One region of the Streptomyces sp. NPDC040405 genome, then DNA from elsewhere that is predicted to be linked to it. Evidence: riboswitches for the same ligand, from Rfam matches in the RefSeq annotation. Region 1 holds a riboswitch; each other region holds the start of a gene.
The links. A riboswitch is a leader RNA that binds a small molecule or an ion and turns the genes downstream of it on or off. The one in region 1 is predicted to bind cobalamin.
Positions count from the first base shown of each region.

Region 1 (4,148 bases):
ACGGGGTCAACAGCGAGGCGATCGTCATGAAGGTCCTCATCCCGGCCGTGGCCGCGCCGGTCGTGGCGGGCATCGCCACGGTGGCCGCCACCCGGCTCACCTACCGACTGGCCAACGACCGGGCCGCGGAGGACACCGCGAAGGGCTACCGCGCCGGGCAGATCGCCTCGGCCGCCCTGGTCTCCCTGGCCCACGGCACCAACGACGCGCAGAAGACGATGGGCGTCATCACCCTCGCGCTGGTCACCGGCGGCGTCATCGCGCCCGACTCCGACCCGCCCATGTGGGTCATCGTCTCCGCCGGTCTCGCGATCGCGCTCGGCACCTACCTGGGCGGCTGGCGCATCATCCGCACCATGGGCAAGGGCATCACCGACATCCAGCCGCCGCAGGGCTTCGCCGCCCAGACCGGCGCCGCGACCGTCATCCTGGCCTCCTCCCACATCGGCTTCGCGCTGTCCACCACGCAGGTCTGCTCGGGCGCCGTCATGGGCGCGGGCATCGGCCGCAAGGGCGGGGTGGTGCGCTGGGCGACCGCGGGCCGCATGGTCGTCGCCTGGGCGCTGACCCTCCCGGCCGCCGGTCTGGTGGCCGCCGCCGCGGCGCTGCTGGCCGGTCAGGGCAACGGGGGCATCGCCGCGGTCGCCGTCCTCGCGGTGCTGGGCTGCGGTGTCATCTGGGTGCTCTCGCGCCGCAAGCCGGTGGACGCCAGCAACGTCAACGCGCCGAGCGTGGAGCCCAACGCGTCGCCCGGTGTCGTCATCGCCGCGCTGCGGTCGGTGGCCCCGCCGCCCGCCGGAAAGGCCGCGCCCGCCGCGTCCGCCTCCTCGTCCGCTGATGGCACGGACGCCTCGTCCGCTGACGCCACGGACACCTCGTCCGAATCCGCCCCGACTCCCGCCACCGCGGGAACCGGTTCCACCAGCTGACAGGGAGCACACGCAATGCACATCGACTGGGCGGCCCTCGGCCAGGTCTTCGGCGTCAGCCTCGCGGTGACGGTCGGCGTCGTCGGGGTCTTCACCCTGGGCATCCTCGGCACCTCCCGTACGGCCCAGCCACAGCCGCAGGCCACCGCGGGCGGCGCGTCCCCGGTCGCGCGCACCGGCGCGTACGCCTGTTTCGCGCTGTGCGCCGCGGTGGTGGCGTACGGCATCTATCTGATCGTGGCCTGAGGCCACACGACGACCGCGGGGCGGTGGGTGCCGATCGGCGCCCACCGCCCCGCGGTCGTTCCCCGGTGGGGGCCGGTGGGGGCCTGTGGGTCTCCGCACACTCTGGCATCGCAGGTCAAATGCGAGTTGACGGCCATTCGCACCCCATGGTGGACTTCCCGAGCCAAACGGCGGCAGGAGAGGAAGCCGGTGAGAATCCGGCGCGGTCCCGCCACTGTCACCGGGGAGCGCTCTCCCCTCACCGCAAGGGGTCACGGCCGTCCGTACGCAAGGACGGCTGGAAGACCGGGAGAGCCGCGGATCCGGGAGCCAGGAGACTCTCACCGCCGGTCACGTCGAGCCAGGGCGCGGACCCTGAGTGAGGACATACCGCCATGCCCGGCACTGCCACGCCGTCAGCTCCACCTGTCCGTGTGCCCGGCGGCGGTCCCCGCCGCAGAGGCATGACGGCGGTCTGAAGGATGCGTGCCGAACACGCCTCGTACGCGTGCGGCGCCGCTCTCGGCTTCCTCGGCGATCTCGTCACGGGCGATCCGCGCCGCGGCCATCCGGTGGCCGCGTTCGGGCGCGCCGCCGCGGCCGCCGAGCGGCGGCTGTGGCGCGACCACCGCGGTTCCGGGTCACTGCACACCGCGCTGTGCGCGGGCGGCGCGGCCGCCGGTGCCGCGCTGCTGGCGCGTACCGTACGCACCCTCGCGAGGCCCCGCCGTACGGCCGATGCCGCGCTGACCGCCGCCGCCACCTGGGCCGTGCTGGGCGGCACCTCGCTGGTACGGGAGGCCCAGGCCATCGGTGACGCGCTGGCCGCCGGGGACGTCGACGCCGCGCGGGAGCGGCTGCCGCATCTGTGCGGACGCGATCCGCAGGCGCTGGACGCACAGCAGATCGCGCGGGCCGTCGTCGAGTCGGTGGCCGAGAACACCTCGGACGCGGTGGTGGGCGCGCTGGTGTGGGGGGCCGCGGCCGGGGTGCCGGGGCTCGTGGGCTTCCGTGCCGTCAACACCCTGGACGCCATGGTGGGCCACAAGTCGGCCCGCTACCGCCGGTTCGGCTGGGCCGCGGCCCGGCTGGACGATGTCGCGGGCTGGCCCGGCGCCCGTCTCACCGCGGCCCTGGCCGCCCTCGCCGGGCCCGACCCGCGCGGCGCGTGGCGCGCCTGGCAGCGCGACGGCGGACGCCACCCGAGCCCCAACGCGGGCCCGGTGGAGGCGGCGTTCGCGGGCGCCCTGGGCGTACGGCTGGGCGGCACGCTGGCGTACGCGGGCCGGGTCGAGCACCGGCCGGTACTGAATCCGGGCGGCCGTCCCGTGGCGGTGGCCGACATACCGAGGGCGATCCGCCTCTCGCGGCGGGTGTCGGCGCTGGCCCTGCTCACCACTGTTGTGGCGCGTTCCGCGACCGGCCGTTCCGCGACCGGCCGGACCACTGACCGGACGGCCGACCAGAAAGAGGTGACCCGATGACCTCGGGGGGCGGACTGCTCATCGCGGGAACGACCTCGGACGCCGGGAAGAGCGTCGTCACGGCGGGCATCTGCCGCTGGCTGGCGCGCAAAGGGCTCCGGGTCGCCCCGTTCAAGGCACAGAACATGTCGCTCAACTCCTTCGTCACCCGGGACGGCGCCGAGATCGGCCGGGCCCAGGCCAGTCAGGCCGCCGCCGCGCGCGTCGAGCCGAGCGCGCTGATGAACCCGGTCCTGCTGAAGCCGGGCAGCGACCGCAGCAGCCAGGTGGTGCTGCTGGGCAAGCCGGTGGGCGAGATGAGCGCCCGTGGCTACCACTCCCAGCGGCGCGAAGGGCTGCTGGAGACCGTCACCGAGTGCCTGAGCGAACTGCGGCGCACACACGACGCGGTGATCTGCGAGGGCGCGGGCAGCCCGGCCGAGATCAATCTGCGCCGCACCGACATCGTCAACCTGGGCCTTGCCCGCTCATCGGGGCTGCCGGTCGTCGTGGTCGGGGACATCGACCGCGGCGGCGTCTTCGCGTCCTTCTTCGGCACGACCGCGCTGCTGTCCCGCGAGGACCAGCGGCATATCGCCGCCTTTGTGGTGAACAAGTTCCGCGGCGACGTGAGCCTGCTGGAACCCGGTCTGGACATGCTGCGCGACCTCACCGGCCGCCCGACCGTCGGGGTGCTGCCGTACGCGCACGGCCTCGGCATCGACGAGGAGGACGGGCTGCGCGTCTCGCTGCGCGGCGCGGTGCGCGAGAGCGTCGTCGCACCGCCGCACGGCGCGGACGTCCTGCGGGTCGCGGTGGCGGCCGTACCGCTGATGTCCAACTTCACCGACGTGGACGCGCTGGCCGCCGAGCCGGGCGTGGTCGTGCGCTTCGTGGACCGCCCGGAGGAGCTGGCCGACGCCGATCTGGTGGTGCTGCCGGGCACCCGGGGCACCGTGAAGGCGCTGGAGTGGCTGCGGGCGCGCGGTCTCGCCGACGCGATCGCGCGGCGGGCCGCGGAGGGGCGGCCGGTGCTCGGCATCTGCGGCGGCTTCCAGGCGCTCGGCGAGCGCATCGAGGACGAGGTCGAGTCGAAGGCCGGGACGGTCGCGGGCCTCGGGCTGCTGCCCGTACGGGTCCGCTTCGCCACGGGCAAGACCCTGGCCCGGCCGGTGGGCGAGGCGCTGGGCGAGCGGGTGGAGGGCTACGAGATCCACCACGGGGTGGCCGAACTGCTCGACGGGGGCGACGAACCCTTCCTGGACGGCTGCCGGGTGGGCCCGGTGTGGGGCACGCACTGGCACGGCTCGCTGGAGAGCGACGGCTTCCGCCGCGCCTTCCTGCGGCGGGTGGCGCAGGCGGCGGGCCGGGCGTTCGTGCCCGCGCCGGACACCCGCTTCGGGGAGCTGCGCGAGGAGCAGCTGGACCGGCTGGGCGATCTGATCGAAGAGCACGCGGACACGGACGCGCTGCTGAGGCTCATCGAGGGCGGCGTACCGGACGGGCTGCCCTTCGTGCCGCCCGGGGCGCC
Region 1 covers NZ_JBVIVI010000001.1:64,883-69,030, forward strand. Annotated here, with positions in the region: gene ACZ59A_RS00325 (inorganic phosphate transporter) at 1-929, shown strand, start outside; gene ACZ59A_RS00330 (hypothetical protein) at 945-1,175, shown strand; cobalamin riboswitch at 1,355-1,495, shown strand; gene ACZ59A_RS00335 (cobalamin biosynthesis protein) at 1,637-2,638, shown strand; gene ACZ59A_RS00340 (cobyric acid synthase) at 2,635-4,148, shown strand, end outside.

Region 2 (4,148 bases), on a different contig from region 1:
CCGCGGCCTCGCCGGGGCGCTCCGCGCCGGGGAAGGCACCGGCCTCGGGGTCGTCGCGGAACGCCCGGACGGCCGCCGGGTCCTCCGCCTCCAGCTCGGCGAGGGTGCGGCCCTCGCACCGGCCGAAGTCCATCTCCCGCAGATCCCCGACGACTTCGGGGACCAGGGACAGCGCGGTGGCGGCCGGTTCGGCGGTCTGCCGCGCCCGGCCGAGCGGGGAACAGGCCACCGCGTCGATCCCGCGGCCCCGCACCCAGTGGGCGAGGGCCCGCGCCTGCCGGTGGCCGCGCTCGGTCAGCGCGATGTCCGAGATTCCGGCGTACCGGTTCTCCGCGTGCCACACGGTCTCTCCGTGGCGAACGAGCAGCAGTCGGGCGGTCATCCGGGGCTCCCCTGCGTCAGCCATTGCCTCATCACGTATCGGATGTTAAATCTAGCATCGCTCATGTGATGGAGCACCGGACAGCACCGGGATTGCGGAGGGCGGCAGGGAATGCGCGTGATCATCGGAGTGGATGTCGGCACCTCCGTCACCAAGGCCGTGGCCTTCGGCCGCGACGGGGTCGCACTCGCCTCCGCGGCCCGCCCCAGCACGCTGGACCGCCTCCCCGGCGGCCGGGTCGAACAGGACCTGGAGGACGTGCTGCGCACGGTCGCCGAGGTGGTGCGCGAGGTGGCCGCGGCGCTCCCCGGCCCGCCCGTCGCGCTCGCGCTCACCGGCCAGGGCGACGGGCTGTGGCTGCGGGACGAGGCGGGCCGGGCGGTGCGTCCGCCGATCTCCTGGCTGGACGGCCGGGGCGGCGGGACCATCGCCCGCTGGCGCGCCGACGGCACGCTCGCCGCCCTCTACGCCCGCACCGGCTCCGGGCTGTTCCCGGGCTGCCATGCCCCGCTGCTGCGCTGGCTGGCCGAGCACGAGCCGGAGGCGCTGGAGCGGGCTGCGGTCGCGGGTTACTGCGTGGACGCGGTGGCCCAGCGGCTGACCGGTGTCCTCACCGTGGACGCCTCCGACGCCTCCCTGCCGTTCCTCGATGTCACCACCCGCACCTATGTGCCCGCCGCGCTGGAGCTGTGCGGACTGGCCGACCACGCCCGGCTGCTGCCGCGCCCCGCCGCGCCCGGCTCCGTACTCGCACTGGACGACGAGGGGGCCCGGCTGACCGGGCTGCCGCCCGGACTGCCCGTCGTCTCCGGTCCGTACGACCTTCCGGCGTGCGCCATCGGCAGCGGGGTGCGGGACGTGGGCGACGGGCTGCTCATCGTCGGCACCACGCTGGCCTGCCAGGTGCTCACCGACCGCGCGGCGGTGGACCCTTCGGCCGATCCGGCCGGAATGTGGCTGTGCACCCCCGACCCGGACCGCTGGCTGCGCGCGATGCCCGCGATGGTCGGCACCGCCGCGCTGGAGTGGGTGCTCGATCTCACAGGGACGACCACCGCCGACCTCGACACCCTGCTCGACCGGAGCCCGCCGCGCGCGAACGGCGTGACCGCGCTGCCCTTCCTGTCCGGCGCCGGGGAGCGCGCCCCCTTCGTGGAGCCCGCCGCCCAGGGGCGGTTGGACGGCCTCACCCTCGCCTCCACCCGCGCCGACACCGTACGGGCCGTGTGCGAGGCCATCGCCTACGCGGCCCGCCACTGCCTGGAGGCGGCCGGGCTCTCGGGGCGGCTCGCGCTGTGCGGCGGGGGCGTGCGCTCGGCCGCGTGGACGGAGATTTTCGCGAACGTCCTGGGCCGCCCGGTGGCCGTACCGGACGAGCCGGAGGTCGGCGCGCGGGGCGCCGCCGCGGTCGCCTGGCGGTCGCTCGGCGACCCCGTGGACGCGTCCCGCTGGCGCGCCGCGTCCCGTACCGTCGAGCCGCGGGACGATCTTCGCGGCGCCTACGAGGACGGCTACGCCGACTACCGCGACCGCCTCGCCCGTGCCCTGGGCGAATGGCGGGCGAGCGGTCCGGGAAGCTAGTTTTTCCTGGGATTCCGGCGCGGCCAAGACCCGGCGCAACTCGTACATATATACGAATCCCCCCAGCTGACGACACAACATCTGGGGGCGCGTGCGCAGCACGACACAAGATGTATGCTCGTCCTCGCTGTCGCCGCAGGGGAATCCGGTGCGAATCCGGAACTGTCCCGCAACGGTGTACGTGTGCGCTTTCGCGTACCCGTGAGTCCGATGACCTGCCGACGGCCGTCTGCATACGTCCGGGCCTCGCGGGGTGGGTCGATGGACGCTGCGCGGTGTGCCGTGAAACGAAATCGGCATGCCCGTGAGCGGCCATCGCGCACCGCCCTCGAAGGCCCCCAGCCGAGCGAGGGAGAACACTTCAGTGACCATCGCGCCCGCCGACCCGGTTTCAGAGGCAGCCGATACTCCGGCAGTGGCCGACGCGCCCGGGACCGCCCTGCTGCGGACCCTGACCGCGCTCACCGCCGACCTGCCCGCCACCGACCCCGGCAAGGTCGCGGCCGCCGCCCTGCGCGGCCGCCATCCCGGCTCGGACGAGGCGGAGTTGCGCTCCCTGGCGACCGAGGCGGCGGCCGGACTCATCGGCGAGGAGCCGGAGTACTCCAAGCTCGCCGCGCGGCTGCTGACCCGCGCGATCGCCGACGAGGCGGCCGGGCAGGGCGCGGACTCGTTCTCCGCCTCCGTCGCCGTGGGCCACCGCGAGGGCCTGATCGCCGACTCCACGGCCGAGTTCGCGACCACCCACGCCGCCCGGCTGGACGCGCTGGTCGACCAGGCGCTGGCCGACGGGGCGGACGACCGCTTCGGCTACTTCGGGCTGCGCACCCTGCACAGCCGCTACCTGCTGCGCCACCCGATTACCCGTCAGGTGATCGAGACCCCGCAGCACTTCCTGCTGCGCGTGGCCTGCGGGCTCGCCGAGGACCTGTCGACACGGGCGCTGGCGGACGTCGCCGAGCTGTACCGGATGACCAGCACGCTGTCGTACCTGCCCAGCTCCCCCACGCTGTTCAACTCCGGCACCCGGCACCCGCAGATGTCCTCCTGCTATCTGCTGGACTCGCCGCTGGACGAGCTGGACTCGATCTACAACCGCTACCACCAGGTGGCGCGGCTGTCGAAGCACGCGGGCGGCATCGGTCTGTCGTACTCCCGCATCCGCGCCCGCGGTTCGCTGATCCGCGGCACCAACGGGCACTCCAACGGCATCGTGCCGTTCCTGCGCACGCTCGACGCCTCGGTGGCCGCCGTCAACCAGGGCGGCCGGCGCAAGGGCGCGGCCTGCGTCTACCTGGAGACCTGGCACGCGGACGTCGAGGAGTTCCTGGAGCTGCGGGACAACACGGGCGAAGAGGCCCGCCGCACCCACAACCTCAACATCGCGCACTGGATCCCGGACGAGTTCATGCGCCGGGTCGAGGCGGACGCCGACTGGTCGCTGTTCTCGCCCGCGGACGCGCCCGAGCTGGTCGACCTGTGGGGCGAGGAGTTCGAGGCCGCGTACCGGAAGGCCGAGGCCGAGGGGCGGGCGCTCAAGCAGGTCCCGGCGCGCCAGCTGTACGCCCGGATGATGCGCACCCTCGCGCAGACCGGCAACGGCTGGATGACGTTCAAGGACGCCGCCAACCGCACCGCCAACCAGACCGCCGAGCCGGGCCGGGTCGTCCACTCCTCCAACCTGTGCACCGAGATCCTGGAGGTCACCGACGACGGCGAGACGGCCGTCTGCAACCTCGGCTCGGTCAACCTCGCGGCCCACCTCGGTGAGGGCGGCGAGATGGACTGGGAGCGGCTGGACCGCACCGTCCGCACCGCCGTGACCTTCCTCGACCGCGTGGTGGACATCAACTTCTACCCCACCGAGGAGGCGGGCGCCTCCAACTCCCGCTGGCGTCCGGTGGGGCTGGGCCTGATGGGCCTCCAGGACGTCTTCTTCCGGCTGCGGCTGCCGTTCGACTCGCCCGAGGCGACGGCGCTCTCCACCCGGATCTCCGAGCGCATCATGCTCGCCGCGTACGAGGCGTCCTGCGACCTCGCCGAGCGCCACGGCCCGCACCCGGCCTGGGCCGAGACCCGCACCGCGCGCGGCGTGCTCCACCCGGACCACTACACCGGCGCGCGGGCCACCTGGCCCGAGCGCTGGGAGGCGCTGCGGCAGCGGATGGCGACGACCGGCATGCGG
Region 2 covers NZ_JBVIVI010000002.1:946,848-950,995, reverse strand. Annotated here, with positions in the region: gene ACZ59A_RS11645 (histidine phosphatase family protein) at 1-382, opposite strand, end outside; gene ACZ59A_RS11640 (FGGY family carbohydrate kinase) at 494-1,963, shown strand; cobalamin riboswitch at 2,072-2,200, shown strand; gene ACZ59A_RS11635 (ribonucleoside-diphosphate reductase subunit alpha) at 2,328-4,148, shown strand, end outside.
Region 2: another riboswitch for cobalamin. It lies ahead of ACZ59A_RS11635 (ribonucleoside-diphosphate reductase subunit alpha); the one in region 1 lies ahead of ACZ59A_RS00335 (cobalamin biosynthesis protein).

Region 3 (4,148 bases), on a different contig from region 1:
CTTACGGAGCATCTGGATCCGGTTCTCCAGGCCCGTGGTGAGCACACCGATGAGCGCGCTGACGATGAAGATGCCGCCGATCGTGACCGTGAGCATCAGCACCAGGAACAGCGGTCGGCCCGTGTCCCCGCCCATGGTGCCCGGATCGAGCGTACGCAGCAGACTCATCCACACCACGCCCGACCAGCCGCCGCTCTTCCGGGTGTCCTCGTGGCTGAAGGCGACCACCAGCGTGGAGACCGCGGCTATCAACGCCAGCGAGGCGAGGCCGAGCCAGCCGATGAGGGCGGGCGTCCCCCGGTCCATCGTGCCGTCGAACCAGTACCGCAGCCGGTCCCGCAGCCTCATCGCACGTCCCCATCCCTCCGGCCACCCACCGGTCTTACGGTCTCCCAGAGCAGTTGATCATTCTCGCAGGGTTACGCGGGTCCACCGGCCGGGCGCCGACCGGACGGCCTGCGACGGGGGCGTACGGTCACCAGGCGGCGTGGGCCTGCGGGCCGGAATCGACGGACGGCTCGCCGCCCGCCTCGGCGAACGCCTGCAGCGCCTCGATCAGATGACGCCGCTGACCGGCGGGCATGACGCCGACGATGCGCGCGATCTCCCGGCGGCGCCGATCGGTGACCTCGGCCACGACGCGCCGACCGCCCTGGGTGAGCGAGATCATGCTGGTACGCCGGTCCTCGGGAGACTCTCCGCGCGCGACCACGCCCGTCGTGACCAGGCGGTCGATCATGCGCATCGCGGTCGACGGCTGGACGCCCAGCTCCCCGGCCAGCCCGGACAGGCTCAGCGGCCCTCCGGCGTCCAGGACGACCAGCATCCGGAACTGCGGCAGCGTCAGGGATTCCTCCACCGCGGCCAAGGACCGGGCGGAGACGGCGACGAGCAGCCGGGACGCGGTCAGCACGGCGGTGACCATCGCCTCGGCGTCGGAGCCGGGGGTTTCTGTTTCCGGGGCTTCGGTAGACGAGACCTCGGTATCGGGCTGGGAGGAGCCTAAGCGGCGGCGCGGCATACGCCCTTTCTACCCTTCGCCGCACCCGGCCGCGTACGCCGCGGTCCTGCCCACCGTCCGCCCGCGGCTTGCCGGTCGCGCGCGGGCGGGGGGTGCCCCGATCCGGCGGCACGGCCTAGGCTGGGTCCCGCAGCTGGTTCGCCCTGTCCGCCAGGCAGGCGCGTCGTAAGAGGGAACCCGGTGGAAATCCGGGACTGCCCCGCAGCGGTGAGCGGGAACGACCGCCGTCACACGCACTGGGTCCGACAGACGGACCCGGGAAGCGACGGCCAGTAGGTGCCTCGTACGTCACGAGGCGTGCCCGCGAGTCCGAAGACCTGCCCGTTGCCCGCGCGCGACCGATCGCGCGCGGACATCCCGGTGACCTCGAGGGCGGGTCGGCGTACCTACCAGGCGGACGCGCGCGTATCGGACGCGCGGTCGACCCGCCCGGTTCGTCGCTCCTTCGCGCCCCTGAGCCCGCCGGGATCCTCAGGAGAGCACGCTCGCGAAGGAGAGCTACGTGACAGCGACATCCGCGGCCGCGGCGGCACGGGCCACCGTGTACGGCTACCCCCGCCAAGGACACCACCGCGAACTGAAGAAGGCCGTCGAGGGCTACTGGAAGGGCCGGATCGGCGCCGACGCCCTCCGGGAGACCGCCGCGAACCTGCGCCGGGAGAACTGGCGGCAGCTGGCCGACGCCGGTATCCACGAGGTGCCCACCGGTGACTTCTCCTTCTACGACCATGTACTGGACGCCAGCGTCATGGTCGGCGCCGTCCCGGACCGCCACCGCTCCGCCGTCGAAGCCGACGCGCTGGACGGCTACTTCGCCATGGCGCGCGGCACGCAGGAGGCCGCGCCGCTGGAGATGACCAAGTGGTTCGACACCAACTACCACTACCTGGTGCCCGAACTCGGCCCCGATACCGTCTTCGCCGCCAACTCGGCGAAGCAGGTCGCCGAGCTGTCGGAAGCGGTCGCACTCGGTCACACCGCCCGGCCGGTCCTGGTCGGTCCCGTCACGTACCTCCTGCTCGCCAAGCCCGCCCCCGGCGTCGCGCCGGACTTCGAACCGCTCACCCTGCTGGACCGGCTCCTGCCGGTGTACGCGGAGGTGCTGGCCGATCTGCGGGCGGCCGGGGCGCGGTGGGTGCAGCTGGACGAACCCGCGCTCGTCCAGGACCGCACCGCCGCCGAACTCAACGCCGCCGCCCGCGCGTACCGCGAACTGGGCGCCCTCACCGACCGCCCCCGGCTGCTGGTCGCCTCGTACTTCGACCGCCTCGGCCAGGCCCTGCCGGTGCTGGCCAAGGCCCCCGTGGACGGGTTGGCGCTCGACTTCACCGGGCCCGCCGCCGCCAACCTCGACGACCTCGCCGCCGCCGGCGGTCTGCCCGGCAAGCGCCTGGTCGCGGGCGTCGTGGACGGCCGCAACGTGTGGATCAACGACCTCGCCGCCTCGCTGTCCACGCTCGGCACCCTGCTCGGCCTCGCCGACCGGGTCGACGTCGCCGCCTCCTGCTCCCTGCTGCACGTGCCGCTCGACGCCACCGCCGAACGCGACATCGACCCCCAGATCGCCCGCTGGCTGGCCTTCGCCCGCCAGAAGACCGCCGAGGTCGCGACCCTCGCCCGCGGCATCGCCCAGGGCACCGGCACCATCGGCGCGCAACTCGCCGCCAACCGGGCCGACCTGGCCTCCCGGGCCACCTCCGCGCTCACCCGCGACCCGGCCGTACGCGCCCGCGCCGAGGCCGTCACCGACGCCGACGTCCACCGCCCCGAGCCGTACGCCGAGCGCGCCCCGGCCCAGCGCGCCCGGCTGCGGCTGCCCGCGCTGCCGACGACCACCATCGGCTCGTTCCCGCAGACCGCCGAGCTGCGCACCGCCCGCGCCGACCTGCGCGCCGGACGCATCGACACCGCCGGATACGAACAGCGCATCGCGGCCGAGATCCAGGACGTCGTCTCCTTCCAGGAGAAGACGGGCATCGACGTCCTGGTGCACGGCGAGCCCGAACGCAACGACATGGTCCAGTACTTCGCCGAACAGCTCACCGGCTACCTCGCCACCCAGCACGGCTGGGTCCAGTCCTACGGCACCCGCTACGTCCGCCCGCCGATCCTCGCCGGTGACATCTCCCGCCCCGAGCCCATGACGGTGCGCTGGACGACGTACGCCCAGTCCCTCACCGACCGCCCGGTCAAGGGCATGCTCACCGGCCCCGTCACCATGCTCGCCTGGTCCTTCGTCCGCGACGACCAGCCCCTCGCCGACACCGCACGCCAGGTGGCGCTCGCCCTGCGCGACGAGGTGACCGACCTGGAGTCCGCGGGCACCCCGGTCATCCAGGTCGACGAACCCGCCCTGCGCGAAACCCTCCCCCTGCGCACCGCCGACCGCCCGTCCTACCTGGCCTGGGCCACCGAGGCGTTCCGCCTCACCACCGGCGGCGTACGCCCGGACACCCAGATCCACACCCACATGTGCTACGCCGAGTTCGGGGACATCCTCCCGGCCATCGACGACCTCGACGCCGACGTCATCAGCCTGGAGGCCGCCCGCTCCCATATGCAGGTCGCCACCGAACTCGCCGAAGCCCACTACCCCCGCGAGGTCGGCCCCGGCGTCTACGACATCCACTCCCCCCGCGTCCCCGGCCCCGCCGAAACCGCCGCCCTGCTCCGCACGGCCCTCGCCGCCATCCCCGCCGAACGCCTCTGGGCCAACCCGGACTGCGGCCTGAAGACCCGAGCCTGGCCCGAGGTCCGCGCCTCCCTGGACCACTTGGTCGCGGCGGCCCGCGAGGTCCGGTCCACGCTGTAGCCACTATTGCGAATTACTTGCAATAGCATCATCCATGCAGCAAGCTGAACATGTACGGGGTCGGCCCGACCGCCTTTCGGTACGTCCTTCCCGAGAGGTGATCGCCTTCTCACACGGCACCCGCCGGACGTTGGCCGACCCCGTCGTCAGCACCGCGGCTCGCGCTGTCGGCATCCGCCGCAACCGCACGCCCGCGCCGGATGCGGCCAGCACCGTGTGCAGCACGGCGAGTTCGCCTTGGGCCATTGCCGTTGCCATCCCCGTCCAGCCATCGCGACGCCAGCGATGCGGTGTCCCCAAGGTGGCCCAGAAACG
Region 3 covers NZ_JBVIVI010000007.1:75,439-79,586, reverse strand. Annotated here, with positions in the region: gene ACZ59A_RS27060 (CASTOR/POLLUX-related putative ion channel) at 1-348, opposite strand, end outside; gene ACZ59A_RS27055 (MarR family winged helix-turn-helix transcriptional regulator) at 476-1,021, opposite strand; cobalamin riboswitch at 1,139-1,360, shown strand; gene metE (5-methyltetrahydropteroyltriglutamate--homocysteine S-methyltransferase) at 1,524-3,833, shown strand.
Region 3: another riboswitch for cobalamin. It lies ahead of metE (5-methyltetrahydropteroyltriglutamate--homocysteine S-methyltransferase); the one in region 1 lies ahead of ACZ59A_RS00335 (cobalamin biosynthesis protein).

Region 4 (4,148 bases), on a different contig from region 1:
CAGCGGATCGAACTGGGGCAGCGCGGAGATGTTGGGGCCGCGCCGCAGCTGGACGCGGTGTGCCTCCTCCGGTGGCAGCGGGGGCTCCAGCATGGCGTCGTTGACCGACGGCGGTTCGGGGGTGTGCGGTGCGGGCGGGACCGCCGACAGCCGGTCGGCCCAGTCGCGCGGATCGGTGATGACGCCGGTCAGCGCGGAGGCCGTGGCGGTCTCCGGCGAACACAGCCACACCGCGTCGTCCTCGGTGCCGGAGCGGCCGGGGAAGTTGCGCGGGAACGTACGCAGCGAATTGCGCCCCGCCGCGGGGGCCTGGCCCATGCCGATGCAGCCCAGACAGCCCGACTGATGGATGCGGCCACCGGCGGCGATCAGGTCGAACGTGGCACCGGACCGCGTCAGGTCCTGGAGGATCTCGCGGGAGGTCGGGTTGATGTCGAAGCTCACCTCGGGCGCCGTCTGCCGCCCCGCCACCATGGCCGCAGGTACGGCGAAGTCGCGGAACCCGGGGTTGGCGGAGGAGCCGAGGACCGCCTGCCCGATGGGCTCACCGGCGGCCTCCCGGACGGGCACGACGTTCCCCGGGGAGGTGGGCCGTGCGATCAGCGGCTCCAGGGACGACAGGTCGATCTCCTCGTCGAGGTCGTAAGCGGCGTCCTCGTCCGCGACGATCTCCACGTAGTCCTCGCCCCGCCCCACCCCCGTCAGGAAGTCGCGCACCGCGCCGTCGGAGGGGAAGACGGTGGTGGTGGCGCCGAGTTCCGCCCCCATGTTCGCGATGACGTGCCGGTCCATGGCGGTGAGGGAGGCCAGGCCGGGCCCGTGGTACTCCAGTACGCGCTGGACGCCGCCCTGCACCCCGTGGCGGCGCAGCATCTCCAGGATCACGTCCTTGGCGCTGACCCACGGGGGCAGTTCCCCGGTCAGCCGGATGCCCCAGATCTTCGGCATGGTGAGGTGGAGCGGCCGTCCGGCCATGGCGAGGGCCACCTCCAGTCCGCCGGTGCCGATCGCCAGCATGCCCAGGGAGCCGCCCGCGCAGGTGTGGGAGTCGGATCCGGCGAGCGTTCTGCCGGGGGCGCCGAAGTGCTGCATGTGCGTCGGATGGGAGACACCGTTGCCGGGCTTGGAGAACCACAGGCCGAAGCGGCGGGCGGCCGAGCGCAGAAAGAGATGGTCCTCGGCGTTGCGCTCATCGGCCTGGAGGATGTTGTGGTCCACGTACTGGACGCTGACCTGCGTGGCGACCCGGTCCAGCGCCAGCGCCTCCAGTTCCTGCATCACCAGGGTGCCGGTGGCGTCCTGGGTGAGCGTCTGGTCCACGCGCAGCGCGATCTCCTCCCCCGGCTCCATGCGGCCGGACACGAGGTGGTCGGCGATCAGCCGTTGCGTCACGGTGCCGTGTGCGCGGCCATGGGGCAGACCCATAGCGGTACCGCCTTCCCGGTGCGGCGCGGCCGGACGGTCCGGGCGCCACCATGGCGGTTCCCGTTCCGCGGCGGCCATCCCGGGCGCGCCCGGGCACAGTCACCCGGACGGGCGCCCGGGCCCGGCGGCCGGTGTCAGCCGCCGTCCGCGTCCGCGGCGGCCGGGGCGGTGCGGACGCGCCAGCGCTGTTCGACCTTGGCGATCCGCCAGTAGGCCAGCGCCGCGGCCCACACCACGACGAACAGGCCGACGATGATGAATCCGACGTTGTCCAGGTTCAGGGCGGAGATCCAGCCGGTGACGGAGTCGCGCAGGGCGAGCTTGTCGTGCAGGACGCCGACCAGCTCGATGGTGCCGATGAGGAAGGCCACCGCGATCGACAGACCGGTGATGGCCAGGTTGTAGAACACCTTGCGGACCGGGTTGGAGAACGCCCACTGGTAGGCGAAGTTCATGAAGGTGCCGTCGAGGGTGTCGAACAGGCTCATCCCGGCGGCGAAGAGCAGCGGCAGGCACAGGACGGCGTACCAGGGCAGTCCCGCTGCGGCGCCGCTTCCGGCCATCACCATCAGCGTGACCTCGGTGGCGGTGTCGAAGCCGAGCCCGAAGAGGAAGCCGAGCGGGAACATCTGGCCGGGCCGGGTGATGGAGTTCGTGAAGCGGCCCAGGACGCGGTTCATGAAGCCGCGCGAGTCGAGGTGCGCCTCCAGTTCCGACTCGTCGAACCGCCCGGCGCGCATCGCCCGGAAGACCCGCAGGATGCCGAGCAGGGCGACCAGGTTGAGCGCGGCGATGAGGTAGAGGAAGGTCCCGGACACGGTGGTGCCGACGACGCCGAGGACCTGGTGGGTGCCGGAGTTCTCGTTGATCAGGGTGCCCGCCAGCTGGGTTCCTCCGGCGACCAGGGCGGCCAGGGCCACCACGACGCTGGAGTGGCCGAGCGCGAACCAGAAACCCACCGACACCGGCCGCTTGCCGTCGGCCATCAGCTTGCGGGTGGTGTTGTCGATGGCGGCGATGTGGTCGGCGTCGAAGGCGTGCCGCATGCCCAGGGTGTACGCGGTGATCCCGAGGCCGACGCCGAACGTCTTGGCGCCGACCTCGTAGTGCTGGGGCTCGACGACCAGGAAGAGCAGGCCGAAGGCGACGGCGTGCAGGGCGACGATCACCGCCAGGAGCCCGGCGGTCCGGACGGTGTCCTCGCGCCGCCAGTGGAATGCGGTGGGCAGGGTCATGCGGTCACGCTCCAGCACCTCGTGGATCACTTCGTGAGATGCCGCGGCCGGTCTCCTGGCTGACGGGTCGACGCGACCGCCCCTGCCTTCCCGGCCGCGCGGTGGCGGCCAGTGGCTCCGCGGCCCGGTCGTGCGGCCGCGGAACGGGACGGGAACTCCCCGATCACAGTGGCGAGGGCCGCTCCGGTTTCGCACCGGCTTCCCGAACACCACGGCGCCGCAACCATAGGCGCCACCCCGCAAAACCGGCAAGTGAGGCACTTTCAGCCGCGGTCACGCGAGGCACGCCGGTCACGCGCGTGAGGTGAGGATGCTGAGCGCGTTGGCCACGACGATGGCGCCGATGGACGCCCACTCGGCCCACCCCAGGCTCTGGCCGAGGAGGATCCATCCGACGACGGCGGCGAGGACCGGGTTGACGCTCATGAACAGCCCGAAGGTCTGGGCGGGTACGCGGCGCAGGGTGAACAGGTCGGCGAGGTAGGGCACGGCGGAGGAGAGGACACCGGCGACGATGGCGTAACCGGCCGCTCCCGGGGTCGGCGGGTGCTGGACTGCGATGACGATGCCGACGGGCAGGAACAGCACGGCGGAGACCGCGGCGGCCGCCGCAGACCCCTGCGCCCCGGGGACGCGGCGGCCGACGGTGCGGTTGAGCAGGATGTACGACGCCCAGCAGGCGGCGGCCAGCAGCCCGAGGCCCAGGCCCAGGTAGTCGGTGGAGGGCTGGGGGCGCATCAGGGTGATGACGCCCGCCAGGGCGACCAGCGCGCAGCACGCGTCCGTGCGGCGGTGGGAGGCGGACAGGGCGATGGTCAGCGGGCCGAGGAATTCCAGCGTCACCGCCAGCCCGAGGCCGATGCGGTCGATGGCGCTGTACAGGGAGAGGTTCATGGCGCCGAAGACCAGGGCCAGCAGCAGCACCGGCACCCACTGCTGCTTGGTGAAGGACCGCAGGCGGGGGCGGCCGACGGCCAGCAGGACGAGGGCGGCGACGTACTGGCGTACCGCGACGACGCCGGAGGCCCCGAGCACGGGGAAGGCGAGGGATCCGATCGCGGCCCCGGTCTGGTTGGACAGGCCGCTGCCCGCCATGGTGAGCACACCGGCCATGGGCCGCCCGGCCGGGTTCGGTTCCGGGAGGTCCGGACTCGTGGGTGACGTAGCGGTCAGGTGCTCGGGGGCGGAAGCGGGGGCGGGGGCTGCGTCCATGCCCCGATCGTGGGGCCGGGCGACCATTGCGCAAAATGCGTTTGCCGTCGCACCTATACGCTTGGGTTATGGATGTGGAGCTGCGTCAGTTGCGCTGTCTCGTCGCGATCGTGGACGAGGGCACGTTCACCGATGCCGCCATCGCGCTCGGGGTCTCCCAGGCGGCCGTGTCCCGCACGCTGGCCTCGCTCGAACGCACCCTCGGGGTGCGGCTGTTGCGGCGTACGTCGCGGACGGTGACCCCGACCGGCAGCGGACTGCGCGTGGTGGCGCAGG
Region 4 covers NZ_JBVIVI010000003.1:446,999-451,146, reverse strand. Annotated here, with positions in the region: gene ACZ59A_RS15660 (aconitate hydratase) at 1-1,425, opposite strand, end outside; gene nicT (Nickel transporter NicT) at 1,560-2,660, opposite strand; cobalamin riboswitch at 2,689-2,889, opposite strand; gene ACZ59A_RS15650 (EamA family transporter) at 2,952-3,872, opposite strand; gene ACZ59A_RS15645 (LysR family transcriptional regulator) at 3,941-4,148, shown strand, end outside.
Region 4: another riboswitch for cobalamin. It lies ahead of nicT (Nickel transporter NicT); the one in region 1 lies ahead of ACZ59A_RS00335 (cobalamin biosynthesis protein).